3 regions of the Nocardioides sp. S5-5 genome follow, and region 2 is predicted to be linked to each of the others. Evidence: riboswitches for the same ligand, from Rfam matches in the RefSeq annotation. Region 2 holds a riboswitch; each other region holds the start of a gene.
What was found. Region 2 has a riboswitch for glycine ahead of gcvP (aminomethyl-transferring glycine dehydrogenase). Riboswitches for the same ligand answer to the same signal wherever they lie in the genome.

Region 1 (9,484 bases), 2.3 Mb from region 2:
ATAGGCCCACGCGATCGGCAGCACGCCCGCCGAGCCGTAGGGCGCGGCACTGATCGGCCCGATGCCCGCGCGCTGCTCCGGGACCGGGTGCAGCGGGTGGCTCGGCAGGTACGGCGCCAGGTGGGCCGCGACCGCAACGGGACCGACGCCCGGGCCGCCGCCACCATGGGGGATCGCGAAGGTCTTGTGGAGGTTGAGGTGCGAGACGTCGCCGCCGAACTCCCCCGGGCGCGCGATGCCGACCAGCGCGTTGAGGTTGGCGCCGTCGACGTACACCTGGCCGCCGTGGCGGTGCACCAGGTCGCACAGGTCGGTGATGCCGGTCTCGTAGACGCCGTGGGTGGACGGGTAGGTCACCATCACGGCGGCGAGCCGGTCGGCGTGCTCGGCGCACTTCGCGGCCAGGTCGTCGAGGTCGACGGTGCCGTCCTCGCGGGAGGCCACGACGACGACCCGGAAGCCGGCGAGCACCGCGGAGGCGGCGTTGGTGCCGTGGGCGCTGGAGGGGATCAGGCAGACGTCGCGCTGCGCCTCGCCGCGGTCGTGGTGGTAGGCGCGGATGGCGAGCAGGCCGGCGAGCTCGCCCTGCGAGCCCGCGTTGGGCTGGATCGACACTGCGGCGTACCCGGTGATCTCGGCCAGCCACTCCTCGAGCTGCTCGACGAGGACGCGGTAGCCGGCGACGTCCTCGAGCGGGGCGAGCGGGTGCATGTCGGCGAAGCCGGGCCACGAGATGGGCTCCATCTCCGCGGTGGCGTTGAGCTTCATCGTGCAGGAGCCGAGCGGGATCATCCCGCGGTCCAGCGCGTAGTCCTTGTCGGAGAGCGCCCGCAGGTAGCGCAGCATCGCGGTCTCCGAGCGGTGCCGGTGGAAGACCGGGTGCTCGAGGAAGGCCGAGGTACGACGCACCGCCGCCGGGATCCCGGTGCCCACCTGGACCATGACGCCACCATCGGTCCGCGGCTCGACGGCGTCGACGACGGACGCGACGTGGTCGGCGGTGGTGATCTCCGAGCAGGTGATGCCGACGTGGGTGTCGTCGACCGGGCGCAGCAGGATGCCGGCGGCGCGGGCCCGGGCGACGACGGCCGCGGCGTCCGCGACCTCGACGACGAGGGTGTCGAAGAAGTGCCGGTTGACCCGGCGCACGCCGCGCACCTCCAGCTCGGAGGCGATCTCGGCGGTGCGCGCGTGGACCTGCCCGGCGATCCGGCGCAGGCCGTCGGGGCCGTGGTGGACGGCGTACATGCCGGCGGTGATCGCCAGCAGCACCTGCGCGGTGCAGATGTTGGAGGTCGCCTTGTCGCGGCGGATGTGCTGCTCGCGGGTCTGCAGCGCGAGGCGGTACGCCGGCTGCCCGGACGCGTCGATGGAGACGCCCACGAGCCGTCCGGGCAGGTGCCGCTCGAGGCCCTCGCGGACGGCGATGAAGGCGGCGTGTGGACCGCCGTAGAACATCGGGACGCCGAGGCGCTGGGTGGAGCCGACGGCGATGTCGGCGCCCATCTCGCCGGGCGGGGTGAGCAGGGTGAGCGCGAGGGGGTCGCAGGTCACGGCGACGGACGCACCGCGTGCGGCGGCCTCGGCGGCGATCGGCCGCAGGTCGCGGACCTCGCCCGAGCAGCCGGGGTAGGACGCGAGCAGGCCGAAGAACTCACCGTCCGGGAGGGGCGCGTCGAGGTCGACCAGCTCGACCTCGAGGCCGACGGCCTCGGCCCGGGTGGCGAGCACGGCGAGGGTCTGCGGCAGCGTGTCCGCGTCGACCAGCACCCGCGGGAACCTCGACCGCGACGCGCGGCGCATCACCATGATCGCCTCGACCACCGCGGTGGCCTCGTCGAGCAGCGAGGCGTTCGCGGTCGGCAGGCCGGTGAGGTCGCCGACGACGGTCTGGAAGTTGATCAGCGCCTCGAGCCGGCCCTGGCTGATCTCCGGCTGGTAGGGCGTGTACGCCGTGTACCAGGCCGGGGCCTCCAGCAGGTTGCGGCGGATCACCGGCGGCGTGATCGTCGGGTGGTAGCCGCAGCCGATCATCGCCACGCCGACGTCGTTGCGTCCCGCCAGGACGGCGAGCTCGGCCAGGGCCTCGGTCTCGCTCGCCGGTGCGGGCAGCCGCAGGGGCTCGGGCGAGACGATGCCGGCCGGTACGGCGGCGGCCATCAGCTCGTCGAGGCTCGCGTAGCCGATCTCGGCCAGCATCTTCGCCTGCTCGGAGGCGTCGGTGCCGATGTGGCGCTCGCTGAAGGAGGCGCTTGAAGGGGTGGGGTCGTTCGAGGACACGGAGGCTCCCGTCGTCGAGGGTGCGTGCACCCTGCTTCGCTTGCCTCCCCGCTCTGTCATGGGTACCTGAGAGCTTCACCGCGTGAGCGGCTTGCACCGTGGGCGCAGGACATGGGTCCTGACTTTCCAGAGTTGCCTCGCCGAGCAGTGATGGGGCCTGAGAGTTTCTCGGGGAGAGTTGCTCCTACGGCGCCCCGTCCCGACCCATCGGGTCAGGCGAGGGCTCTCCTGCTTCGGCTTCGAACGGCCGATATGGAGTTGTCTTGGTGCGCCTGGCGCGGTCGTCAGAGGTCGGCCACGTAGCTGTGCGCCAGACCGTCGGTCAGTTCCGACGTCGTAGTGGTCACCGCGGATCGCTCGGTGTTGCGAAGGGAGAACACGTTGCTGCTCATCACCACGTCGGCGGGGTTGACTTGCGCGGCGGGGTCCCAGAGACGGGATCGGATGAGCGCCTTCCCGCAGTGGAAATAGTTCTCTTCGACCTCGACGATGAGCACAAGTTTAGGTACGCGGCCGTCCGCCTCGTGCTGGTGACGGAGGTGAACGTCGTCGGTGACGAATGCCTTTCCGTTGACTCGCAAGGTCTCTCGCATCCCTGGGACGAGAAAAAGCATGCCGATCTCGGAGTTGCACGCGAGGTTCCTGAAGCTGTCGGCCAGAGCGTTGCCCGAACGATCTGGGAGGCTGAGGGTGGCGTCGTCGAGCACCTTCACGAAGCCCGGACCGTCTCCCCGAGGGCTGGAGTCAGCTCCCTTGGCTCCGTGAGTTGCTAGGCAAACGAACGGAGCATGTGCGATGAAGCGCTGGGCCGTCAGACCCAGGTCCCGATCAATCTTGTCTAGCACGGGAGCGTCGGGGGTACCCAGCACATCACAGACCTCCTGGACGCTGAGCCGGCGGACCCGGTCGAGGAGGGAACGGGCGGAGGGGCGCACTGCCGACCCGGAGGCCGGAGTCACGTTGAGCTCAGACATTGAGACTTATCTCTCTGCCGAGGGCGCGCGACACGCACACCATCATGGTGCGGCCTGTTTCCTGTTGTTCGCGGGTCAAGACGTCGTCGCGGTGCTCGGGGCGCCCGGCCAAGATCTCGACTTCGCAGGTTCCGCAGACTCCGGAGCGACAACTCGCGCTGACGGGGATGCCGGCTCGCGCCAGTCCGTCGAGTAGGGAGGTATCGGCGTCGACGTTGATGGTCCGTGCGCTCTTGATCGCCCGGACGGTGACCGCGCGATTCACCTGTGGCGGACGCGGCCGAGGCTTGAACCTCTCCACGTGCAGAGAGGAGGGCGACCGTCCGGACCGGGTGACGACTTGTTCCACCGCTACCAGCAATGGCTCAGGTCCGCAGCAGATGAACGCGGCGTCCGTGTCGGCACCCGCGATGATGTCGTCGAGTGGAAGGTGACCGGTTTCGTCGAACGGCCAGTACCGCACGCGGTCGCCGAGGTCTCCGAAGGAGTCGGCGAAAGCCATGGAGCTCCGATTGCGGCTGCCGTAGTCCAAGGTCCATCGGATTCCGGCAGCCTCCGCGGCTCGGATCATCGGGATGATCGGAGTGATGCCGATGCCGCCGGCGATGAAGACGAGCGCCTCCGACTCCGGGAGTGCGAAGTTGTTGCGCGGCGAGCTCATAGTGACGATCTGCCCGGGCCGTAGGAAGTAGTGAACGTATTCGGAGCCTCCGCGGCTCAGCGGGTCCAGAAGGACGGCGATGCGGTAGGAGTTGTACGTAGCGTAGGACTCGATGAGCGAGTACTGACGCTCGACCCGGTTCGGTAGTACCAGGCCAATGTGGGCCCCAGGCTCCCAGGCTGGCAGGTCGCCGTCCAAGCCTCGCAGGAGGACGGAGACGACGCCTTCGGCCTCGTATCGAAGCTCCTCGACCCGCACACGGAGAAACGTGGTCGGGCTGCCGGTCACGACACTCTCCCGAGTGGTCCTGCCGCGCGCACCTGGAGGCGCGTGGCCGGTTCTGGCAGGTACCCGATCGGGGTCTCCGTTACTTCGACGATCTCGATGCGGCTCGGGTCCGCGCCAGCTTGGATGGCCCGCGCGGTTGCGATGTCCGAGGCGTCGTCGATGGCGCGTCGGCGGTCCTGTCCAGCCGGGATGATCGTGTCCCAACGGCTGCTGACTGGGGCGATGGCAACCCCAACCGCATTGGCGACTGCGCCGTGGCTGGGTCGGATCACCTTGGGCATGCGGCCGTGGCCGTCGCTGATGAGGGCCGATCCTCCCCCGACAACCACCAACGAGTTGATCTCGCGGGACAGATTCATACTCTCGACCGCGTCGGCGAGTGTCTCGTCGGCCACTGACATTGCCTGGCCGAGCGTGGCACGCAGGTCAGCGGGAACCGGGTGGCTGCCGATGTCGCCGCGTCCCGCTGCCACGGCTGCGTCGGTCAACGTTGGGACTGAACCGCCAAACACCAAGCCCTCTTGCGCGACGCGATATCCCAGAGATTGGGGGCCGACTCGGACGCCGCCGGAGCCGTCCTGTGTTACGACCGTGCCGCCACCGATGCTGATGCTGAGCACGTCGGGCATTCGGAAATTGGTCTTGACGCCCGCAAGCTCAGCGCCCATCGATGCTTCCCGAGGAAACCCGTCGATGAGTACGCCGAAGTCGGTCGAGGTGCCGCCGACGTCGGCGATGAGGGCGTTGGTCAGACCGGTAAGGAAGGCGGCCCCTCGGATTGAGTTGGCCGGACCTGATCCGATGGTGAAGACCGGGAACCGGGTTGCCTGCTCCAGGCCCATGAGAGTGCCGTCGTTCTGCGCGAAGTAGGTCGCAGCGCGGACTCCGCGCTTCTCCAGGACGGTCTGCAGCGACGACGCCACCTCAGTGGCGACGTGGTGGAGTGCCGCGTTGAGTGCAGTTGCATTCTCGCGCGCCAGCAACCCCAGGGAGCCGACTTCGTGGCTCATAGAGATCCCGACGTGCTCGCCCAGGACCTCGCGAACCACGTCGGCCGTTTCGATTTCTTGGTCACGGTAGGCCGGACTAAACACGCCGGTAATAGCCACCGCATCGACCGTGCCAGCGATGGGCTTGAGGAACTCCATGAGCTCTTCGCGGTCCGTTCGACGAATGGCTCGGCCGGCGACGTAGTTCCCGCCGGTGAGGATCGTGCTGGCCACTACAGCGTTCTCACGCAGATCATGGGGCCAAGGCATCAGCGGCGGGATGCTCCGCGTAGCGGGGGCGCCGAGTCGGATCACGGCAATTTTTGCAAGACCGCGCCGTTCGAGAATGGCGTTGATGCCGTGCGTGGTTCCCAGCATGACCGCGCCAACCCGCTCTACCGAGTCTCCGAGCTGGGCTAGGATTTCATCGAGGGCGCGCTCCACGCCGCCGCTGACGTCGGCAGTTGTGTGTTGCTTCGCCCAAGCCACCACGGTGTCACGCTCGTCGATGGCCACGGCGTCGGTGTGAGTTCCGCCGACATCCAGACCGATGCGGATTGCAGGGGCAGACGGCTCAGTTCGCATTGAAATTCCTGTCATGTGCTGCCTTCACCTCACTGGCGAGGAGGCGGTAGTTGTCGGAGATGATTTCGCTCACCTGTGTGGCGCGCGCGCCCCGCACCTCGCTGATGTACCGCACGATCTCGGCGCAGTCGTGTGGTTGGATGCGGCGGCCCATCCAAGAGAAGTAGGGACCGTCGGTCTCGAGGAGCATTCGATCTGCAGGAATTGACCGGATGAGGTCTCGACCCTCCTCGGTCTCGAGCATGGTCGGGTGGATGGAAAGCCGGAACCCGGCGTCAAGAACCATGGTCAGTTCACCACGGTTCCCTGCGAAGGAATGCAGAACGGCGTGCTCCACCTGGAACCTGGCCAGTGTCCCCACAACCTCCCTGACGGCGCCACGCGAATGTATCGAGTAGCCGCGCGTCGGTCCGGTGAGGTCCAAGACGCGCTCAAGTAGTTCGTGTTGAGCCGCGAACGTGGGGCCGTTGCCAAAGTCCGGTCCGACGGTGTCTGCGATTGGGCGGTCCAAACCTATCTCGGACACCCATGCGAAGCGGGGGGCGATGGCCTCCAGCGTGGCCAGCTCGCTGGCGTTGTAGACGCTCCCCGCGGCCTCGGGGTGAAAGCCGAGTCCGACCTGTGTACCGGGTACGCCACGCAGCAGCTCATCCAGGTGCTGCGCCTCAGAGGGGCGGGCCGTAGCGACGATGATCTCGATCTCGCACTCCCGGCAGGTCTCAAGCACCCGGTCACGGTCGTGGTAACGGCCAAGGTGACAGTGAGTATCAGCGAGCGTCATGAAAGTTCAGCTGCCATAGGTGAGCACGACCGAGAGCACCTCGTCGGGGTGCTGATCGACGAGCTCGAACGCCTCAGTGGCCCGCTCGAACGGAATGCGGTGGCTGATCAGGTCTCCGGCCCGCAGCTCAGTCAGCAGGTCGACGTCGAGCTGGAGTCGTCGGTCGTTGGTCCAGCGTGCGGAGATTCGGCCGTCGGGGGCGTTGACCGAGGAGCTCACCATACGCAGGCGCCGCATGTGGAACTCGGGCGACATAATCAGATCGACGGGCTTGCGTCCGTAGTAGGCCGGCACGACCACGGTGCCTTCGGCGCCCGTGGCCTCGATCGCAGACTGCAGGGCGGCCGGGGCGCCGCTCGCCTCGAACGACACGTCTGCTCCGCGGCCACCGCTCAGTTCCTTGACGGTGCTCAGCGCGTCGCTAGGGTGAACGGCCACGTCTGCGCCGTACTGGAGGGCGAGCTCGCGCCGGCGTTCGAGGGGGTCGACAGCGATGACGACCGAGGCCGTACGCTTGGCGAGCTTGGCGGTGAAGAGCCCGACCAAGCCCATGCCGTAAACGATGACGACATCGCCGAACAATACCGGGTGGTCGAGCAGCGCGTTGACCGCGACGTCGAGGAGTCCCACCGTGGTTGCTGCCTCGATTGGGGCGAGGTCAGGCGGAAGCAGCGTGCACAGCGACCTGTCCACGACGTAGTGGGTCTGGTGCGGGACGCGCGTGAAGACCAAGTCGCCGGTGGTGAGCCCGGATTCGACGCCGGCTTCGAGGACACGACCGACGTTGGCGTAGGCGTACTTGATGGGGAACTTCTGTTCGAAGGACCCACCCATGGTCGCCTGCGGTTGGATCAGGTCCTGCGGCAGATCGAGAACCGTGCGGGTGTCCGGGGCCTGTCCGCGGAAGATGGTCATCTCGGTACCGTGGCTGATGCCCGAGGCGATGGCCTCACACAGGACCTCGGTGGGGCCGGGGTCACCGATCTCCTCGGTGCGAATCTCGACTGTGCGCTCAGATGCGAACCAGACCGACTTTGCTTCCACTTCTCTGCTCCTTGCTTGTCCTCGTTCGCCCGGTGCGGCGATCGAGCTGTTGATGCTTGCTGGTCTCGTGATCTCAGGTAGAGATCTCCGGAGGGTCTACGGGTTCCAGTCAGGAGCGCCGCGCGCGTCGATAGCTGTCGCTGCCGACTGCGATCACGATCAGCACGCCAGCAGCGATTTGCTGGTACACGCCGTCGAGGCTGAGCAACACGAACCCGTTGTTGATGAGCGCGAGAAACAGGATCCCAACGCAGGTCTTCCAGATCGCACCGTCACCGCCGAGGAGACTCGTGCCTCCGATGACGATGCCGGCCAGCACGATGAAGACCAGCGACGTCTGGGTGCCCTGGTCGGCCTGGCCGGAACCAACCCGAGAGGCCACCAGTACCCCACCGAACGCTGCGCCTGCGCCGCTGATCGCGTAGGTCAGCACCTTAACGGCGTTCGTCCTGACGCCCGAGAGACGGGCGGCCTCCTCGTTTCCTCCGACGGCGAAGAGGCTGCGCCCGTAGGTCGAGGCCGAGAGCAGGAACCAAGTCAGGGCGATCACGATGATGGCCAGGATGGAGGTCAGCCTCAGCCCGAAGGCCGAGTCGGTCCCGAGCTGCTTGAAGCGCTCGTCGTTCACGATGAGCACCGTGCCACCAGCAACGATGGTCGCGATCCCGGCCACGGCGTAGGAGGTAGCTAGGGTGGCGATAAGTGGGTTGATCCTGATGACGGTGACAAGCACCCCGTTCACGAACCCGATGGCGAGTCCGACGAGCACCGCCACGCCGATGGCCAGGTAAGGATCCATGTGAACCGTCAGCTTGGCTGCGACCAGTCCGCTCAGTGCGTAGACCGCGCCGACTGAGAGGTCGACGCCTCCAGCAATGAGCACCAGCGTGCTGGTGACGGCGACGATGAGGATCGTTGACTGCTGGTCAAACAGATTCAGCAGGTTCGCGGAGGTGAAGAACGAGCTACTGGCGCCACACAGGACGAAGAAGAGCGCGATGAATGGGAGAAGGATCCCGGCCTGTCTGATGCAGGAAATGATCTTTGCCGTAGCTCCTGATGACCTCCGCGGCTGGGTGTCGATCCTTACGACCCGTTCCTGACTTGCCTGGCTCATTGGCTTTCCGTTCCTTGTCGCGCCGACTCCGTGCCGAAGGCGGCGCTCACGATTGCTTGCTCGGAGATATCGGTCCCGCGGAGCTCGGCCGCGATGCTGCCCTGGTGCATAACCAGGACTCTGTGGCTCAGGCCGATAACTTCGGTGGCCTCGGAAGAGACGACGATGATCGCCGCGCCGTTCCGGGCGAGGTCCGCGAGGACCTCGTAGATGGCGTGCTTACCCTGAACGTCGACGCCGCGGGTGGGTTCGTCGACCAACAGGACGGCGGGCTGTTGTACCAACCATTTTGCGAAGAGCGCTCGCTGCTGGTTCCCCCCGGACAGGGTTCGGACCGGAGACTTGATGCTGGATGTCTTGACCCGGGTGGTCTGCACGCCGCGCGCAGCGATCTGCCTCGAGCGCCACGGCAGAACCATCCCTGCCTTGCTCATCGACCGTAGGTGCGGGAGCGTCACGTTCCGCTCGATCGAATGCTCGAGGTGCAGACCCTGCAACTTCCGATTTTCGGGGATAAGCGCAATCCCTCGCACCTGAGCCTGACGGACCGAGCGGATGCGAGCGGGGACGCCGCCCAGCAGGATGCGCCCGGCGTCTGCAGGCGCAGCCCCGACGAGCGACATCAGCACCTCGCTGCGTCCACTGCCAACCAGCCCGGCGATCCCGAGGATCTCTCCACGACGCACCTCGAAAGTGACGTCGTTGAACGCCCCGCGCCGGCCGAGCCCTTCAACCCTGAGTGCGGGCGAGGCATCGCGCGGACAC
Region 2 (9,484 bases):
ATCGATGGCGACAGCGACCTGCGCTGGAAGGCCCGGCGCCGGCTCGCGGAGCTGGGCGCGACCGACCGGGCCACGCTCGACGCCGCGCTCGAGGCCGAGCGCAGCGGCGCGGCCACCGTCCACCACGCGCGGGCGGTGTCGTCGCTGCCCACGACGGAGGCCAAGGAGTTCGCCTGGGCGCGGGCCACCGGCGAGGTCTCGGTCCCCAACTACGAGGTCAAGGCCGCCGGCAACGGCCTCTGGCAGGCCGGGCAGCTCGACGTCACCGCGCCCTTCGCGGCCGCCTACTTCGACCAGCTCGCCATCATCGTCGGCGCCCACCAGGGCTGGGTGCAGGGCGAGGTCGTCGAGGCGTACTTCCCGATCACCCACCTCGACGACGCGACCGCGGCCGCGGCCGTGGCAGCGCTGGAGCAGGACCTCCCCGGTGCCGTACGCCGGCGGCTGACCGACCGGCTCGACGAGCTGCGGCGGCGCCGGGCCGTGCTGTGACCGGGGTGAGGGCGCGGCGCCCAGGTCCCACGACCCGGCTGCGGGTCCAGGAGCACCGCGGCGACGACACACGACGGCACGAGGACCGGGTGCTCACCGAGGAGCCGCTCGAGATCCGGCTCGCGTGGCCCGGCGGGCCGGCACGACGGGTGTGGACCACGCTGCGCACGCCCGGGCACGACTTCGAGCTGGCCGCCGGCTGGGTGCATCACGAGGGCCTCGGGCGGGCCGCCGGGGTCGCCTACTGCACCGACGTCGAGCTGCGCCCCGAGCAGGAGTTCAACGTCGTCACGGTCACCCTCGAGACCGTCCCGACCCGGGTGCCGAGCCAGCTCGACGCACTCAGCGCCGGATCAGCCGCGTGCGGCGTGTGCGGCACCGACGAGGTCGACGAGGTGCTCGCCCGCCGGCCCGCGCCGCCCTGGTCCGGTCCGCTCCCCTCCCCCGAGCTGGTCCGGCGCCTGCCCGACCTGATGCGGCCCCAGCAGCGGCTCTTCGAGCGGACGGGCAGCGCCCACGCGGCCGGATTGTTCACCGCCGACGGCACCCTGGTCGCCACACGCGAGGACGTGGGGCGGCACAACGCCGTCGACAAGGTGGTCGGGGCGCGGCTCCTGGCCGGCGCTCCGCCGGCCGAGGCGGTCCTGGTCATCAGCGGGCGGGCCGGCTTCGAGCTGGTGCAGAAGGCCGTCGCCAGCGGCATCGGCACCCTGGTCGCGGTCGGCGCGCCCACGGGGCTGTCGGTCCGGCTGGCCGAGGCCGGCGGGCTCGCGCTCTACGGCTGGACCAAGGGCGACCGGACCGTCCGATACGCCTGATCCGGCGTGCCCCGAGGGGTTCTGTCGGGCCCTCCTGTTTGACTGAGTCCATGGCCATCCTCCTCGCTCTCCTCGTCGGTCTCCTGCTCGGTGCGGGTGTCGGCTGGATGGTGCGCCACGCCACGACCCCGACCATCCCTCAGGGCGAGGCTCCCGAGGTCGTGGCGGCTCGTCACGATGCGGTCGTCGCAGGCCTGCGCGCCGATCACGAGACCGCGCTGGCCGCGCTGCGCCATGACGTCCAGCGGGCCCAGCTCCAGGGCGAGTCCCGCACGGCCGAGGCCCGCGCTGAGGAGGCGGCCGCCCGGGCCGCCGTGCAGGCCGAGCTGACCGGCGCGCTGGCCACGGTCGACGAGCTGCGCGACGCCGTCGACGACGCCCGGGCGCGCTACCGCGCCCTCGTCGAGCAGCAGCGCCAGGCCCAGCAGGAGCGTGAGCGCGGCGAGTCCGGCCAGACCCAGGTCCTCAAGACGCTCACCCCGGTCGTCGAGCACCTCCGCTCGATGCAGCAGAAGGTCGACGAGCTCGAGAAGGCCCGGGTGCGCCAGCACACCGAGCTCGCCACCCAGATCCAGCACACCCAACGCTCCGTCGAGGACTCCCGCAAGGCCGCCGACACCCTCGCCTCGGTCCTCAAGAACAACGCCGTCCGCGGTGCCTGGGGCGAGACCCAGCTGCGCACCCTCGTCGAGACCGCCGGCCTGCTGAACCGGGTCGACTTCGAGCTGCAGCACTCCGTCGAGGCCGACTCCGGCGCCCGCCGCCCCGACATGGTGATCAACCTGCCCGGCGGCAAGCAGATGGCGATCGACGCCAAGGCTCCCTACAACGCGTTCATGGGCGCCCAGCGCGAGGGCCTCGAGCCCGAGGCGCGTCAGCGCCTGCTCGACGACCACGCCCGCAAGGTCCGCGGCCACGTCGACGTCCTCGCCCAGAAGGGGTACTGGACCGGCCTCGCCGTCAGCCCCGAGTTCACCGTCGCCTTCATCCCCAACGAGCAGCTGCTCAACGCCGCCCTCGAGGTCGATCCGTCGCTCATGGAGCACGCCTTCAAGCAGGGCATCGTCCTGGCCACCCCGACCAACCTGTGGGGCATGCTCAAGACCGTCGCCTTCACCTGGAAGCAGGAGGCGCTCACCGAGGACGCCCAGGTGCTCTTCGAGCTCGGCCAGGTGCTCTACCGCCGCATCCTCAGGCTCTCCGAGCACGTCGACAAGCTCGGCCGCTCGATCCAGCGCAGCGTGAAGGACTTCAACAGCTTCACCGGCTCCCTCGAGCGCTCCGTCCTGCCCGCCGCCCGCAAGCTCAACGCCGCCGACCCGGTCGCCACCATCCCCGCCCCGAGCGAGATCGAGGAGACGCCCAAGGCGCTCACGTCGGGCGAGTTCGCCGCCCTCGCCGACCTCGACCGCGAGGAGCTCACCTTCGACTTCGACGTGGCCGTCGACGCCGAGATCGTGGACGACGCGCAGGCCGGCTGAGGACCTGCCTCCACGACCGTCCGTCCGCGCGACACCGGGGCCGGCCGTCCCTCCGGCCGCCGCAGGCGCCGGACGGGACACCCCGCGCGGCGATGTCGGGGTGCCGTCGGCGTGTGCAGGACATGCGGTGCCCGAAGCTGAGAGGCGCCGACGGCGGGGTCCTCGCTTCGAGCCGTGCGGGGTGTCTCGGTAGGTGCCGGAGGCGGCCGGAGGGACGGCCTCAGGCGGTGGCGGCCGGAGGGACGGCCTCAGGCGGTGGCGGCCGGAGGGACGGCCTCAGGCGGTGCCGCGCGGCTCCACCCCGCCGGACAGGTCGACGGTGCGGCGGGCGTTGGCGAGCGAGGTGACCGTGGCGGTGCCGATCGTCCCGGTGCTGTCGAACACCTCCGCGGCGCCGACCGCGATCCCGTCGGCTGCCATGTGGTCGGTGGCACGCAGTCCGAGCCGGGTGCTGTCCGGGAGCCGGCACAGCGCCAGGTCGATGTCGGTGTTGATGTGCTCGACGCCGCGGCTGCCCCAGTTGGTGACCATGCTGGTGGCGTCGGCGATCGAGGCGACGGCCTGGAACGGCGTGCAGTCCTCGCCCTGCACGATGGGGATCGCGGTCTGCCAGGTCTGGTGCCGGCCGGCGTTCTGGTGGTCGCCGAAGTCGTCGGACCACGCGGCCGCGCTGGCGAACCAGGGCACATGGTGCTCGCCGGGCTCGGGCAGCAGATCGGTGGGCGGCGGGGTGGGCCGCTGCCCCGGTGCCGTCCAGACCTCGCCGGCGACGTCGGTCGAGGGGGCGAGGAAGGTCGCGCCGGCACGGGCGACGATCTCGCCCTCCTGCTCGACGACGGCATCGAGCAGCACCAGCCGCGGGCCCTCGCGGACGATCCGGGCCGACGCGGTGGTGGTGATCATCCGGGCGGGACGGAACAGGTCGACGTGGTACCGCGCGGGCACCAGTCCGCCCCGGCCGGCGTCGGTGACGGCATGCTCGAGTGCCCGGGCGAGCAGGCCGCTCACGGCGACGCCGTGCATCTGGTCGTCGCGCCACAGGCTCTGCGCGAGCGGCAGCGGGTCGAAGCCGGCGGTGGACTGCTGGAACCAGGCGAACTGGAACGCGTTCTCGTTCACGGGGAGCATCATGCCCCCTCAGGTCACAGCCGCGGAGCAGGACCCCCGGGGATCGGCGCCCGTGGGTCGTACGGCGTGCGCGTCCAGATGAACGTGGCGCACTCCAGATGCCCGACGGTGCCGTCCGCGCGGCGCACGACACGGAGGGTCTCGCCGCGGTGGTAGCCCGCAAGGCCGCGGAACCCGTCGCCGGCGGGCTCGAAGCGCTCCTCGGTCTCCCCGGAGCGCAGGTCGTGCATCCGCAGCTCACCGTCGGCCCACTCGATGCCGAAGCCGGTGTTGCCCCAGAACCAGACCCCGAGCACCTCCGTGACGAGCTCGGGGACCGGCCGCGGCGACGGCCGCCACGGCATCACCGTCCCGGACGCGGGCCCCGGCTCGGCGGCGAGGAGCAGCCCCGGTACCCGCTCGGCGCCGAGGCCGGTGGTGGCGTCGGTGAGGGCCACCACGGCGTCGCGGGTCGACCGGTCGACGAACAGCGAGGCCATGAAGCCGGGCATGGAGCCGGTGTGACCGACCAGGGTGCGGCCGTCGACGGAGAGCAGCCGCAGCCCGAGTCCGTACGCCTCGGCGGGAGTGGCGCGCTCGGCCATCTCGGCGAGCGTCGCCGCGGCGAGCACCTCGGGGTGCCCGGTGACGAGGAAGTCCGCCCACCGCAGCAGGTCGCCGACGGTGCTCCACAGCTGTCCGGCCGGCGCCATCGCGCCGGTGTCGGAGTGCGGCTCGGCGGACAGGGTGTGGGCGAAGTGGTCGACGCTGCGGCCGGGCGCGTGGTCGTCCGGCGGGTGGTACGACGTCGCGCTCATCCCGAGCGGCTCGAGCAGCCGCGACCGCACGACCGACCACCACGACGCGTCCCGCAGCCGGGCGACCGCCTCGCCGAGGAGGGCGAAGCCGAGGTTGGAGTAGTGGTAGCACTCCCCTGCCGCGGCGACCCGACCGGAGCCGTCGTTGGCGGCGAGCAGGTCGGAGACGGAGCCGCCGTCGACGCGCTCCCACCACGCGCCGGCGGGCTCGCTCTGCAGGCCCGCGGTGTGGGCGAGCAGCTCACCCACCGTGGCCGAGCCGTAGCCGCCGGGCACGAACCGTCCGATCGGGTCGTCGAGCCCGAGCCTCCCCTCGTCACGGAGCTGGAGCACCAGCACCGCGGTGAGGGTCTTGGTGATCGACCCGATCCGGTACGACGACGCGCTGGTCACCTCACGCCCCGCCAGCACGCTCACCCAGCCCTGCCACACCGGCGTGCCGCCGCGGGCGACTGCTGCCGAGACGGAGGGCAGCCGGCCCGCGGCCTGCAGCGACGCCAGCGCGTCGTCGTACGAGGTCACTCGACGTAGGCGTCCATCGGCGGGCACGCGCAGACCAGGTTGCGGTCGCCGTAGGCCTGGTCGATGCGGGCGACCGGGGGCCAGTACTTGTCGGGCGAGATGCCTGCCGGGAAGACGGCCACCTCGCGGGAGTAGGAGCGGTCCCAGTCGCCGACGAGCGCGCGGGCGGTGTGGGGCGCGTGGTGCAGCGGCGAGTCGTCGACCGCCCACTCCCCCGAGCCGACCTTGTCGATCTCGCCCTTGATCGCGATCATCGCGTCGCAGAACCGGTCCAGCTCGGCCAGGTCCTCGGACTCGGTGGGCTCGACCATGAGCGTGCCGGCGACCGGGAAGGACATGGTCGGGGCGTGGAAGCCGTAGTCGACGAGCCGCTTGGCGACGTCGTCGACCGAGACGCCGGTCTCGGCGGTGATCGGGCGCAGGTCGAGGATGCACTCGTGGGCGACCAGGCCGGACTCGCCGCGGTAGAGAACCGGGAAGTGCTCGCCGAGACGGGCGGCGACGTAGTTGGCCGAGAGCACCGCGACGGCGGTCGCGCGGGTCAGGCCCGCGCCGCCCATCATCCGGATGTAGGCCCACGAGATGGGCAGGATGCCGGCGGAGCCGAACGGCGCCGCGCTGATCGCGCCGGTGCCCTCACGCCGAGTGGCGTCGGGGTGCAGCGGGTGCGTGGGCAGGTACGGCGCCAGGTGGGCGCGCACCGCGACCGGGCCGACGCCGGGGCCACCGCCGCCGTGGGGGATGCAGAACGTCTTGTGCAGGTTGAGGTGCGAGACGTCGCCGCCGAACCTGCCAGGGGCGGCGTAGCCGAGCAGCGCGTTGAAGTTCGCCCCGTCGATGTAGACCTGGCCGCCGTGCTCGTGGACCAGGTCGCACAGCTCGGTGATGGTCTCCTCGTAGACGCCGTGGGTCGAGGGGTAGGTGACCATGATCGCGGCGAGCGTCTCGGCGTGCTGCTCGCACTTCGCGCGCAGGTCGGCGAGATCGACGGTGCCGTCGTCGGCGGCCTTGACCACCACGACCTTCATGCCGGCCATCACCGCGGAGGCCGGGTTGGTGCCATGGGCCGAGGACGGGATCAGGCAGACGTCGCGCTGGCCCTGGCCGTTGGCCCGGTGGTAGTTGCGGATGGCGAGCATGCCGGCGTACTCGCCCTGGGCGCCGGCGTTGGGCTGGATCGAGACCCGGTCGTAGCCGGTCACCTCGGCGAGCCAGCCCTCGAGCTGGTCGATCAGCTGTCGATAGCCGTCGGCGTCCGCGGCCGGCGCGAACGGGTGCAGGTTGGCGAACCCGGCCAGCGAGATCGGCTCCATCTCGGTGGTCGCGTTGAGCTTCATCGTGCAGGAGCCGAGCGGGATCATGCCGCGGTCGAGCGCGTAGTCGCGATTCGAGAGCCGCGCCAGGTAGCGCAGCATCGAGGTCTCGTTGTGATGGGTGTTGAACACCGGGTGGGTGAGGAACCCGGTGGTGCGCTCGAGGTCCTCGGGCAGCCCCGCGTCCCCCTCCGCCGACACGGCGGACACGCCGAAGGCGCCGAGCACGGCGACCAGGGTGGCCTCCCCCGCGGTCTCGCCGAAGGCGACGGCGACCGTGTCGGCGTCGACGATGCGCAGGTGGATCGACGCCTCGCGGGCGGCGGCCACGACGGCCTCCGCGCGCCCCGGCACCCGGACGGTGAGGGTGTCGAAGAAGGAGTCGTTGACGACCTCGACGCCCGCGGCCGCGAGCGAGGCGGCGGCGCGGCGGGCCAGGTCGTGGATGTCCCCTGCGATCGCTCGCAGTCCCTCGGGACCGTGGTAGACGGCGTACATGCCCGCGGTGACGGCGAGCAGAACCTGGGCGGTGCAGATGTTGGACGTCGCCTTGTCGCGGCGGATGTGCTGCTCGCGGGTCTGCAGTGCCAGACGGTACGCCGGACGGCCCTCCGCGTCGACCGAGACGCCGACCAGGCGCCCGGGCAGCTGGCGCTCGAGACCCTCGCGCACCGCCATGAAGCCGGCGTGCGGGCCGCCGTAGAACAGCGGGACGCCGAGGCGCTGGGCCGAGCCGACGACGACGTCGGCGCCGAGGGTGCCGGGGGCCTCGAGCAGGGTGAGCGCGAGCAGGTCGGCCGCGACGACGGCCAGGCCGCCGCGCTCGTGGACGGCGTCGACGAGCGGCTTCAGGTCGGCGACCCGGCCGGAGGCGCCCGGGTACTGGACCAGCACTCCGCAGACGTCGCCGTCGGGCAGCCCCGCGGAGAGGTCGGCGACCAGGATCTCGATGCCGAGGCCCTCGCAACGGGTGGCGACCACGTCGATGGTCTGCGGCAGCGCGTCGGCGTCGACGACGAACGGGCCGTGCGCCTTCGCCCCCTTGTTCCTGGGGAGTGCGCGGTGCGCCAGGGCCACGGCCTCAGCCGCGGCGGTGCCCTCGTCGAGCAGCGACGACCCGGCGGTGTGGAGGCCCGTCAGGTCCGCGACCATGGTCTGGAAGTTGATGAGGGCCTCGAGCCGGCCCTGGGAGATCTCCGGCTGGTAGGGCGTGTAGGCGGTGTACCAGCTCGGGTCCTCGAGCACGTTGCGCCGGATCACCGCCGGGGTCACGGTGGCGTGGTAGCCCAGACCGATCATCGACTCACCGGGGACGTTCGCGCCGGCCAGCGCCCGCAGCTCGGCCGCGGCCGTCTCCTCGTCGACGCCGGCGGGCAGTCCCAGCGGGTCGGTGGACCGGATCGACTTCGGGACGGCCGCGTCCATCAGCGCATCGAGGGAGGCGTGGCCGAGACGGTCGAGCATGGTCTCGACCTGGGTGTCGTCCGGGCCGATGTGACGGGTGACGAAGGGGGCGCTCATGGCTAGGCGTGCTCCTGGGGTGGGGTCGACATCGATCGAGCCCTCCCCCTCTGTCAGCGCATCACTGCACCTTCAGAGTCGCCTGCTCCACACGGTCCTGGCGCCTGAGAGGTTCCGGGGAGGGATTGCCCCTTCGGCGCAGGCACGGGACCTGACTCTCCCGTGCGGCATCAACAGCGGCTACAGCCTACAGGTACGACGACCCGTCAGCCGACGTTGCGCGCCGCACGACGGGCGGCGAGCTCGTCTCCGGTGATCGGCGTGGCCGGGGCCGACTCGTTGGCGTGCTCGCTCGGGAGCTCGGCCAGCGTGCCCTCGATCTCGCGCCACACACCGCCGATCGCGATGCCGAACACGCCCTGTCCGCCCTGCAGCAGGTCGATGACCTCGTCGTTGCTCGTGCATTCGTAGACCGAGGCGCCGTCGCTCATCAAGGTGACCTGGGTGAGGTCGTCGGTGCCGCGCTCGCGCAGGTGGCTGACCGCGGTGCGGATGTTCTGCAGCGAGATGCCGGCATCGAGGAGCCGCTTGATGATCTTGAGGATCAAGATGTCGCGGAAGCTGTAGAGACGCTGCGAGCCGGAGCCCTTGGCTCCGCGCACGCTCGGCTCGATCAGGCCGGTGCGGGCCCAGTAGTCGAGCTGGCGGTAGGTGATGCCGGCGGCGTTGCAGGCGGTGGGGCCGCGGTAGCCGAGGTCGCTCGGCAGAGGCGAGACGTCATCGGTGAACAGCAGACCCTGCTCCTGCGCGGCAGCGGTCGCCGCGGTCACGTCCTGGCCGACCTTCTCGGGCTGCTGCTCGTTCACGGATCCTCCAGGTCGGGCGCTTCAGGCAAGGGGGGATTGCACTGCTGTCATTTCGACTCTCTCACGGTACGGCCGGGGTGTCGGGCCGGTCAAAGACGTGACCGGGCGTGTCGCCGAAAACCCTCACCCTGAGGCTGAGACTCACCCCTCGGCGCCGAAGTCCTCGGGCGAGACGTGGTCGAGGAACTCGCGGAACGCCTCGACCTCGTCCTCCTCCTCGGCCGGCGCGGCGAGCCCGGCCTCGGCGAGTACGTCGTCGGAGCAGTAGATGGTCGTGCCGGTGCGCAGCGCGAGCGCGATCGAGTCGGAGGGTCGGGCGCTGACCTCGACGCCGGAGGCGAAGACCAGGGTCGCGTAGAAGACGTTGTCGCGCACGTCGGTGATCCGGACCTCGCTCAGCTCGTTCCCGGTCGCGGTGAGCACGTCCTTCATCAGGTCGTGGGTCAACGGCCGCGGGGGGACGACGCCCTGCTGCGCGAAGGCGATCGCCGTCGCCTCCACGGCGCCGATCCAGATCGGCAGGTAGCGCTCACCGCCCACCTCCCGCAGCAGCACGATCGGCTGGTTGGAGGGCATCTCCACCCGGACACCCATCACGTCGACCTC
Region 3 (9,484 bases), 470 kb from region 2:
CCGTCGAACCGCGGCTCCTGGGCGTCGCTGAGCGCGTTGTGGGGCGCGAAGTGCTCCGCTGCCAGCTCGGCGGACAGGTCCAGCACCGCGTCGAAGGTGTCGCGGCTGTGCTCGGCGTACCGCTCCCGCGCGCACAGCGCCGCCACGTCGAGCCACTCGTGGAGCAGGAAGGCGAGGTCGCGGCGGGCCAGCAGCAGGTCGGGGTTCACCCACCCAGTCTCTACCCGATCCTGGTGAGGCCGGCCACCGTCCACCCGGCCTAGCGTCGAGACGTGGCCCGCCTCCTCACCCGCGTGCTCGACGGCATCCTCGTCGGGCTGGTGGTGAGCCTCCTGCTCCACCTCCCGCATCTCGCGGCCGGCACCGTCCCGCCGGCCGGCGCAGCCGCGCCGACCACCGCCGGCACGCCCTACGCCTGGGGCGGGAACGCCTTCGGCGAGCTCGGCGACGGCACCACCACCCCGCACCGCACGGCCGGCGCCGTGCCCGGCCTCACCGACATCGTCGACGTCCACACCGGCCGCGAGCACGCCGTCGCGCTGCGCTCCGACGGGACGGTGCTCACCTGGGGCAGCAACCAGATGGGGCAGCTGGGCAGCACGACCACGGGCGGCAACCGCGCCGCGCCCGCGCCGGTCGCGGGGCTGAGCGGCGTCACCATGGTGTCGACCGGTCACTACCACTCGCTGGCGCTGCGCTCCGACGGCTCGGTCTGGACGTGGGGCTACAACCACGCCGGACAGCTCGGCGACGGCACCACCACGACCCGCAACCGGCCGGTCCGGGTGAGCGGCACCCGGACCTACGCGTACGTCGCCGCCGGTCGCGACATGAGCTACGCCGTCGCGACCGACGGCACGGTGTGGGCCTGGGGGCTCAACGGCGACGGCCAGCTCGGCGACGGTACGACGACCAACCGCTCCACGCCCGTGCGGGTCGGGAGCCTCACCGGCGTCACCGCCGTCGCCGGCGGCCGGGATCACGGCCTGGCGCTGCGCACCGACGGCAGCGTGTGGGCGTGGGGCTGGAACGCCTACGGCCAGGTCGGCGACGGCACCCTGGTCGACCGCCCGGCCCCGGTCCAGGTGACCACGGGCGCCGCCGCGGTCGCCGCCGGCGCCCACCACTCCTACGCGCTGGGCTCCGACGGCCGGGTCCTGGCGTGGGGCCGCAACTACCGCAACGAGCTCGGCGACGGCACCTCGACCCAGCGGACCCGTCCCGTCACGGTCCTCGGCGTGAGCGGCGCGGTCGCGATCGGGTCGGGCCGCGACCACGGCCTGGCCGCCCTCGCCGACGGGACCGTGCGCGCGTGGGGCCACAACTCCTCGGGCCAGCTCGGCGACGGCACCACGACGAGCCGGTCGTCGGCCGTCACGGTCCTCGGCGTGAGCGGCGCACGCCGGGTCAGCGGCGGCGCGGAGCTCTCCGTCGCCCTCTCCGCCCCGGCCGGTCCGCCGGGCAACCGGCCGCCGACCGCGCACGCCGGCGGCAGCTGCGACCTGCTCTCCTGCACGTTCTCCGCCGCGGGGTCCGCCGATCCCGACGGCACCCTCACCTCCTACGCCTGGGACTTCGGCGACGGCACCACCGGGACGGGAGCATCGCCGACGCACGACTACGCCCGCGCGGGCAGCTACCCCGTCACGCTGACCGTGACCGACGACGCGGGCGCGAGCGACGACGACACCGTCACGGTGACCGCCACGGACCCGCCGACGGGCGGCAGCGTCGAGCTCCGGGCGGCGACGGGCGTGAGCCGCAACGCGGCCGGGGCGACGGTCGTCGTACCGGCGGCCGTGCGGGCGGGCGACGTGCTCGTCCTGCTCGTCGCCACCAACCGGCTGGCCACCACGACCACGCCGGCCGGCTGGGCCCTGGCGGGCACGCTCACCGACGACGGCCTGCGCTCGTGGGTGTTCACCCGGGCCGCCGCGGCCGGCACCGCGGGCTCCAGCGTGACGGTCGGCCTCGACGCGACGAGCAAGGTCGACGTCGCCCTGCTGGCCTACGACGGCGCGAGTGTCACGGCCGTGGCCTCCCGCGCCGAGACGAGCACCGGCACCGGCCACCTGGCGCCGGCGGCGTCGGTCACCGTGCCCGGGTCACGGGTGCTCCACCACTGGGTCACCAAGGTGAACTCCGCCGCGACCTGGTCGGTGCCCACCGACGTGACGGTGCGCCGGACCGCGACGAGCAGCGGCAGCGGTCAGGTGTGCAGCCTGACCGCCGACGGCGGTCCGGCCACCCCCGGCGTCTGGCCCGCGCACACCGCCACGGCCAGCGCGGCCTCCGGCAAGGCGATCGCCTGGACGATCGTGATCGCTCCCGACTGAGACAGCGCTCACCCGGACGCCGGACGCAGCACCGGCATCCCCGCCAGCGGGGCGCCTGCCACGGTCACGACCCCGACCATCCGAGCCGACGACCCGAGCAGCGTCGCGCCGTGGTCGGTGCGCAGCGCCGAGCGCCCGAACTGGATCTCGAGCACGCCGATCTTCAGCCGACCGCCCTCGCGCACCAGCGCCACCTCCCCGCGGCGCGGGCGCCGGTCGGTCGAGACCAGCAGCTCGGTCCCGGCCGGCCAGCCGTGGGAGGCGAGCGCGTCGTTGCGCAGCCGGATCCGGACGTCCTCGCCGTCCGCGCCGGCCTTCGCCGCCGGGCGGGCTCGAGCCACGGGCGGCTCCGGCGGGGGCAGGTCGAGCGGCAGGCACTCCTGGGCCGCCGCCACACCAGCTCGGACCGAACGCATGTTCGAAGCGTACCGGAAGGCCTAGCCACTAGATGAGCAACGCCAAGGGGTCGTGCGTTGAGCGCCGCTCGGCGCCGCGTCGGCAAGGCGTCGGCGCGAGGGCATGCCGGGCGCACGTCGAGCGTCGGCAACGCAGCCGACGTGGATGCTGGGTGGGGCTCGGCGTGCGAGAGCTTGGAGTTACTCATCTAGGGTCGGGGACGATCGCCATGAACCCCATCCCGGACCGCCCCCGCAGACTGCTGCTCGCCGTCGACGCACCGTCGCTGCTGCACCGCAACCACCACGCGCGCGCCCACACCCGGCACCGCGACCGCGGCGGGCGGCCGGCGTGGGCGCTGCACGGCATGCTGCGCCAGATCATCGAGTCGATCGACCAGTTCGCGCCGGACGCGGTGATCTTCGGGCTCGACGACCGGGTGGCGTCGGACCGCCGCGACGCCTATCCCGACTACAAGGCGGGCCGGGCCGAGAAGGACCCCGACCTGGTCGACCAGCTGGACCGGGCCGGGGCGCTGCTCGACGCGCTCGGCCTGGCCACGCTCACCCCGCCCGGCCTGGAGGCCGACGACGTCAACGCGTCGGCCGCGACCTGGGCCGGCGAGAACGGCTGGGACTGCGTGATCATCACCTCCGACCGCGACTCGTTCGCCCACATCAGCGAGCACACCCGGGTGCTGCGGCTGATCAACGGCGGGATCAACGGCTCTCCCCTGCTCACCTCGGCCCACCTGCGCTCGATGTACGGCGTGCCGGCGGAGCGCTACCTGGAGTTCGCCGCGGTGCGGGGCGATGCCAGCGACAACCTGCCCGGGGTGCCCGGGATCGGCGAGAAGACCGCCGCCTACCTGCTCTCCCACATCGGCTCGATGCGCGAGATCTGGGCCGACATCGAGCACGACGAGGGCCGCTCGGTCGTCGCGGCGCTGGACGCGTGGGCCGAGGAGACCGGCGCGCGGCGTACCGGCGCGACGGTGCTCAAGCGGCTCTCGGCGCCGGGCGCGCGCGACACCTACGAGTTCAACCTGCGGATGATGGCCGGGCGCACCGACCTCGACCTGGGCCTGACCCCCGACGTCCCGGGTACGCCGGGCCTGCTCCCCCTCGACATCGCCCGGGTCGAGCGCGTGGTCGGCCACCTCGACATGGAGGCGACCACGGCACTCGCGCTGCGGGTGCTCACGGGCGACCCGGCGTCGGTGCCGCGCGGCTGAGACGCTGGCGAGGTGACCGACGCCCAGGACGCCCCGGTCCAGGGCCTCACCGGGCGCGGTGCGGATCAGGGCAGGTACAGGGTCGCCCGGACCGGGTTGTGGTCGGAGGCCATCGGGGTGGCGTAGCGACCGCCCGCCAGGACCGCGATGTTCTCCCAGCTCGGCACGGTGATGCCCGGCGAGACGAAGATCCGGTCGACGTGGGTCGGCCAGGTCGTCGAGCGCGGCGGGTCGGCCTTGAAGGCGTGCGCGGAGTTGAGGTACGGGTAGGTCAGGTGGGCGGCGACGTCGACCGAGTCGGCGTACCCGGCACCCTCCATGACCAGGCGCGGGGTGTCGGTCTGGCCGCGGCGGTCCAGGCCGCGGTGGGAGTTGAAGTCGCCGAGCAGGATCGTCGGCACCCCCGGGAACGCGCCGTTGACCCGGCCGAGCACGTAGGCGGTCTCCTGCTGGCGGGTGCCGTCGGACTTGCCGTCGCGCAGGTGGACCGCGGCGACCGCGACCTGCTTGCCGGTCGCCCGGTGCTGGACCAGCGCGTGGCAGAACCCGTGGTTGCGGTCGCCGAACCTGGTGAAGCGGGTGCCCTTGCTGTTGTGCTTCGGGTCGACGACGGCGTACGCGCTGGAGCGGACGTAGGCGGTCTGGCTGAACAGCTTGCGCTTCTTGCTCTTCTGGGTCTGGCAGGCCAGCGTGTAGCCGCGCTTCTTCATGACCTTGCCGATCCAGCGCTTCTTCTTGCCGTACTTGTGGGCGAGGTGGCCCTCGACGAACACCATGATGTCGGCGTTCATCCGGTCGATGTCGGCGACGACCTTCTTCTGCCGCTTCTTCCACTTCCAGCCGCCGTTGCAGTTCTTCTTCGATCCGCAGGCGACGTTGAACGTGGCCGCGGTGGTCGCCAGCGCGGTCGGCACGACGGCGCGGGACATCGGCGGCGTCACCTTGCAGGCCCGCGGACTGCCCGCGCCACCGGCGTTGGTCATCAGCGCGAAGCAGTACGTCGTGCCGGGGGCCAGGCCCGGCACGGCGGTGCGCGTGCCGGAGACCGCCCGGTAGACCATCTGGCCCGCCAGGATCGGCTCGCCCTCACCCTTCAGCGCGTAGACGTCGTAGGCCGACGCGCCGGGCGCGGCGTCCCAGTCGAGGGTGATCGTCACGGTGCCGTCGGGCTGCACCGCCTGCCCGGAGACCCAGGGAGCGCTCGGGCGGGCGGCGGCGCCCGCGGGCGAGAGCGCGGACAGCACGCCGAGCGCGACGGCGAGAACGGTCAGGAGGCAGAGCAGACGACGCATGGGCTCTACTTTCTCGCAAAGGGACGCCACATGCAGGTCGATCCCCAAAATGGGTGATGACATACCGGTCGGATCGGGATCCGGGACCGGCAGCTCACCAGGGCGAGGGCTCGTAGTCCTTCACGAAGCAGCCGTACAGGTCCTCCCCCGCCTCGCCACGCACGATCGGGTCGTAGACCCGGGCCGCGCCGTCGACCAGGTCGAGCGGCGCGTGCCAGCCCTCGGCGGCGATCCGCAGCTTCTCGTGGTGCGGTCGCTCGTCGGTGATCCAGCCGGTGTCGACGGCCGTCATCAGGATCCGGTCGGTCTCGAACATCTCGCCCGACGAGGTGCGGGTCATCATGTTGAGCGCGGCCTTGGCCATGTTGGTGTGCGGGTGCCCGGCGCCCTTGTAGCGACGGGAGAACTGGCCCTCCATCGCCGAGACGTTGACGATGTACGCGCGGCGGGCGCCGTTCTGGACGGCGGCCCGCAGCGCCGGGCGCAGCCGGGAGTTGATCAGGAAGGGCGCGATCGAGTTGCAGAACTGCACCTCGAGCAGCTCCAACGGGTCGACCTCGTCGAGCACCTGGGTCCAGGAGTTGTTGTCCTGGATGTCGGGGATCAGCCCGCCGGCGTCGATCGCGGTGCCGGCCAGGTGCTGCTCGAGCGAGGCGCCGCCGGCCTTCAGCGCGAGCGCGGTCATCGAGGCGGCATTGTGGGCCGCCAGCGCCGCCTCGGCCGACTCCCCCTCGTGGTGGGCGACGGCGTGGTCGGCCAGGGCGCCGGCGATCGCCGCCGGGTGCGCCTCGGAGATCCGGTCGAAGGCCACCATCTCGGGCAGCTCGATCCCGGTGGGCAGCGGCGCCAGCTCGCCCTCGGTGAGGTGCGTGTAGGCGCCCGGCAGGCGTCGTACGGTCTGGCACGCGTTGTTGATGATGATGTCGAGCGGGCCGTCCGCGGCGACGTCGTCGGTCAGCGCGATGACCTGGGTGGGGTCGCGCAGGTCGATGCCGACGACCTTGAGCCGGTGCAGCCACTCGGCGGAGTCCTCCATCGCGGCGAACCGGCGGACGGCGTCCTTCGGGAACCGGGTGGTGATCGTGGTGTGCGCGCCGTCGCGGAGCAGGCGCAGCGCGATGTACATGCCGATCTTGGCGCGACCACCCGTGAGCAGCGCGCGCTTGCCGGTGAGGTCGGTGCGCTGGTCGCGCTTGGCGTGGCTCATCGCGGCGCAGCGCGGGCACAGCCAGTGGTAGAACGCGTCGACCAGGGTGAAGTCCTCCTTGCAGATGTAGCACCCACGCGCGGTGAGCAGCTCACCGGCGAACGCGCCCTGCGCGGTGGAGACCAGCGGGATGCCGGCGGTCTCGTCGTCGATCCGCATCGGCGAGCCGGTCGCCGTCCTCTCGATGACGTCCTGGTCGTGACGCTGCCGCTCCAGCCGGATCTCGGCGCGCCGCTGCTTCTTGATCAGCTTGTACATGTACGACGCCGCCCGCTTCATGGTGCGCACGTCCTCGTGCTCGGGGTCGAGCAGCGGGACCTGACGGAGGACCTTGAGGGTGATCGCGAGCTCGTCCGGGTCGATCCCGGTCAGCCGCTCGGCGGAGTCGGGGCGAGGCACCGCCCGATGGTACGGGGACCGGCCGCCGGATGCCGTATGCTCGCCCCACGCCATGACCGGCGTCACAACTGAACATCGCGCCGTTCGAACCCCGGCGGGAGAGTCCCAGTCCCACGAGGACGGGCGCCGAAGGAGCAAATCTCCCCAAGAATCTCTCAGGCCCCCTGACCGCCGGGACGAGGCGAACTCTGGAAAGACGGACCGGACCCACCGGCCCGCACCCACGGTGCAAGCCGCCCGACGGGCGGTGAAGCTCTCAGGTAGCGATGACAGAGCGGGGAGGCAGCCCAGCCACGCGCGCGGCACACGCCGTGCGCTCCACGAGGAAGCCTCCCGATGACCACACCTTCCGTGACCCCACGGCTCACTCCGCTCCACGACGTCCATATCGCCCTCGGCGCGTCGTTCACCGACTTCGCGGGCTGGCAGATGCCGGTCCGCTACGGCTCGGAGAGCGTCGAGCACCGCGCCGTGCGGACGACGGCCGGGCTGTTCGACCTCACCCACATGGGCGAGATCGAGCTGACCGGCCCCGGCGCGGGCAACGCGCTGGACCACGCGCTGGTCGGCCGGCCGTCCGCGATCGGCGTGGGCCGGGCGCGCTACTCGATGATCTGCGCCGAGGACGGCGGGATCATCGACGACCTCGTCGTCTACCGGCTCGCCGAGGAGCACTACCTCGTCGTCGCGAACGCCGGCAACGTCGCGGTCGTCGCCCCCGAGCTGGTCGCCCGCGCCGGGGGGTACGACGTCACGGTCCGGGACACGTCGGCGCACTGGGCGCTGCTGGCGGTCCAGGGCCCCGCGTCCGCGGAGATCCTGTCCGGGCTGACCGAGCTCGACGTGCCGTCGCTGAGGTACTACGCGATCGACGCCGGCACGGTCGCCGGCATCGACGTGCTGCTCGCCCGCACCGGCTACACCGGCGAGGACGGCTTCGAGGTCTACTGCAAGCCGGGTGACGCCGCCGCCGTCTGGGAGGCGCTCAGCACGGCCGGCGAGGCACACGGCCTGGTCCCCGCCGGACTCGCCTGCCGCGACACGCTGCGCCTCGAGGCCGGGATGCCGCTCTACGGCCACGAGCTCGACCGGGCCACCACGCCGTACGAGGCCGGTCTGGGCCGGGTCGTCGTCCTCGACAAGCCCGAGGGCTTCGTCGGCCAGGCAGCGCTCGCGAAGCGCAAGGCGGAGGGCCCCCAACGGGTCCTCGTCGGCCTGGCCGCCACCGGTCGCCGCTCCCCGCGCGCCGGCTACCCGGTCCTCGACCCGGCCGGCGGTGCCGAGGTCGGCGTCATCACCAGCGGGTCGCCCTCCCCCACGCTGGAGAGGCCGATCGCGATGGCCTACGTGCCGGTCGCCCTGTCGGCGGTCGGCACCCGACTCCAGGTGTCGCTGCGCGGCACCCTCGAGGACGCCGACGTCGTCGAGCTCCCCTTCTACACCCGCAGCCGCTGAGCAGGAGAACCCCATGAGCAACCCCACCCACCTCCGGTACACCGCCGAGCACGAGTGGATCGCCGTCGACGGCGACACCGCCAAGGTCGGCGTGACCGCCTATGCCGCGGACGCCCTCGGCGACGTCGTGTACGTCGACCTGCCCGCCGTCGGCACCGCCGTCACCGCCGGCGAGTCCTGCGGCGAGCTCGAGTCGACCAAGTCGGTCAGCGACCTGTACGCCCCGGTCACCGGCGAGGTGGTCGAGGTCAACGACGCCGTCGACGCCGACCCGAGCCTGGTCAACAGCGACCCGTTCGGCCAGGGCTGGCTGTTCGTCGTCAAGGTGACCGCGACCGGCGAGCTGATGGACGCGGCGGCCTACGACTCCCTGATCGCCTCGACGTGACAGCGGGGTCCATGCGGGCGGCTGTACCGTCGAATCATGGAACGCAGGAGCGAGTGACCCGATGGCGCTGAGCGTCTTCGACCTCTACTCCATCGGCATCGGGCCGTCGTCGTCCCACACGGTCGGCCCGATGCGGGCGGCGCGCACCTTCGCCACCGGCCTCGCGGTCGACGGGGAGCTGCCGCGGGTCGCGCGGGTGCGGGCGGAGCTGTTCGGCTCGCTCGGCGCGACCGGGCACGGCCACGGCTCGGTCAAGGCCGTGATCCTCGGGCTCGAGGGTGACGACCCGGCGACCACCGACACCGCGACGTACGACGCCCGGGTGGCCGCGATCCTCGAGCACGAGCAGCTCCGGATCGCCGGCGAGCGGGCCGTCCGCTTCGAGGCCGACGACGTCGTCATGCACCGCCGCCAGTCGCTGCCCGCGCACCCGAACGGCATGGTGTTCACGGCGTACGACGCCGAGGGCGCCGAGCTGCGCGCTCGCACCTACTACTCGGTGGGCGGCGGCTTCGTGGTCGACGAGACCCAGGTCGGCGCGGACCGGGTGGTCGTGGACGACACGGTGCTGCCGCACCCGTTCACGACCGGCGGCGAGCTGCTCGCCGTGTGCCGCGAGGCCGAGATGAGCGTCTCCGACGTGATGCTCGCCAACGAGCTGACCTGGCGCACCGAGGCCGAGGTGCGGACCGGGCTGCTGGAGATCTGGCGGGTGATGGCCGCCTGCATCGAGGAGGGCTGCCACCGCGAGGGCGTCCTCCCGGGCGGCCTCAAGGT

Region 1: linked by a shared signal. The riboswitch ahead of gcvP (aminomethyl-transferring glycine dehydrogenase) and the one ahead of gcvP (aminomethyl-transferring glycine dehydrogenase) in region 2 are both predicted to bind glycine.
Region 3: linked by a shared signal. The riboswitch ahead of gcvT (glycine cleavage system aminomethyltransferase GcvT) and the one ahead of gcvP (aminomethyl-transferring glycine dehydrogenase) in region 2 are both predicted to bind glycine.

The regions. Positions count from the first base shown of each region.
Region 1 covers NZ_CP199913.1:179,591-189,074, reverse strand. Annotated here, with positions in the region: gene gcvP (aminomethyl-transferring glycine dehydrogenase) at 1-2,280, opposite strand, end outside; glycine riboswitch at 2,324-2,415, opposite strand; glycine riboswitch at 2,416-2,521, opposite strand; gene ACUP6Y_RS00820 (MSMEG_1061 family FMN-dependent PPOX-type flavoprotein) at 2,565-3,254, opposite strand; gene ACUP6Y_RS00815 (PDR/VanB family oxidoreductase) at 3,247-4,203, opposite strand; gene ACUP6Y_RS00810 (hydantoinase/oxoprolinase family protein) at 4,200-5,777, opposite strand; gene ACUP6Y_RS00805 (TatD family hydrolase) at 5,767-6,558, opposite strand; gene ACUP6Y_RS00800 (zinc-dependent alcohol dehydrogenase) at 6,565-7,602, opposite strand; gene ACUP6Y_RS00795 (ABC transporter permease) at 7,712-8,719, opposite strand; gene ACUP6Y_RS00790 (sugar ABC transporter ATP-binding protein) at 8,716-9,484, opposite strand, start outside.
Region 2 covers NZ_CP199913.1:2,495,674-2,505,157, forward strand. Annotated here, with positions in the region: gene pepN (aminopeptidase N) at 1-492, shown strand, start outside; gene ACUP6Y_RS11760 (formate dehydrogenase accessory sulfurtransferase FdhD) at 498-1,310, shown strand; gene ACUP6Y_RS11765 (DNA recombination protein RmuC) at 1,361-2,791, shown strand; gene ACUP6Y_RS11770 (acyl-CoA thioesterase domain-containing protein) at 3,068-3,910, opposite strand; gene ACUP6Y_RS11775 (serine hydrolase domain-containing protein) at 3,934-5,238, opposite strand; gene gcvP (aminomethyl-transferring glycine dehydrogenase) at 5,235-8,072, opposite strand; glycine riboswitch at 8,155-8,245, opposite strand; gene ACUP6Y_RS11785 (MerR family transcriptional regulator) at 8,279-8,878, opposite strand; gene ACUP6Y_RS11790 (bifunctional nuclease family protein) at 9,020-9,484, opposite strand, start outside.
Region 3 covers NZ_CP199913.1:2,022,230-2,031,713, reverse strand. Annotated here, with positions in the region: gene ACUP6Y_RS09560 (acyl-CoA dehydrogenase) at 1-209, opposite strand, end outside; gene ACUP6Y_RS09555 (RCC1 domain-containing protein) at 273-2,336, shown strand; gene ACUP6Y_RS09550 (hypothetical protein) at 2,345-2,752, opposite strand; gene ACUP6Y_RS09545 (5'-3' exonuclease) at 2,962-3,966, shown strand; gene ACUP6Y_RS09540 (endonuclease/exonuclease/phosphatase family protein) at 4,032-5,258, opposite strand; gene ACUP6Y_RS09535 (SDR family NAD(P)-dependent oxidoreductase) at 5,353-6,864, opposite strand; glycine riboswitch at 6,950-7,045, shown strand; glycine riboswitch at 7,046-7,147, shown strand; gene gcvT (glycine cleavage system aminomethyltransferase GcvT) at 7,201-8,319, shown strand; gene gcvH (glycine cleavage system protein GcvH) at 8,333-8,707, shown strand; gene ACUP6Y_RS09520 (L-serine ammonia-lyase) at 8,769-9,484, shown strand, end outside.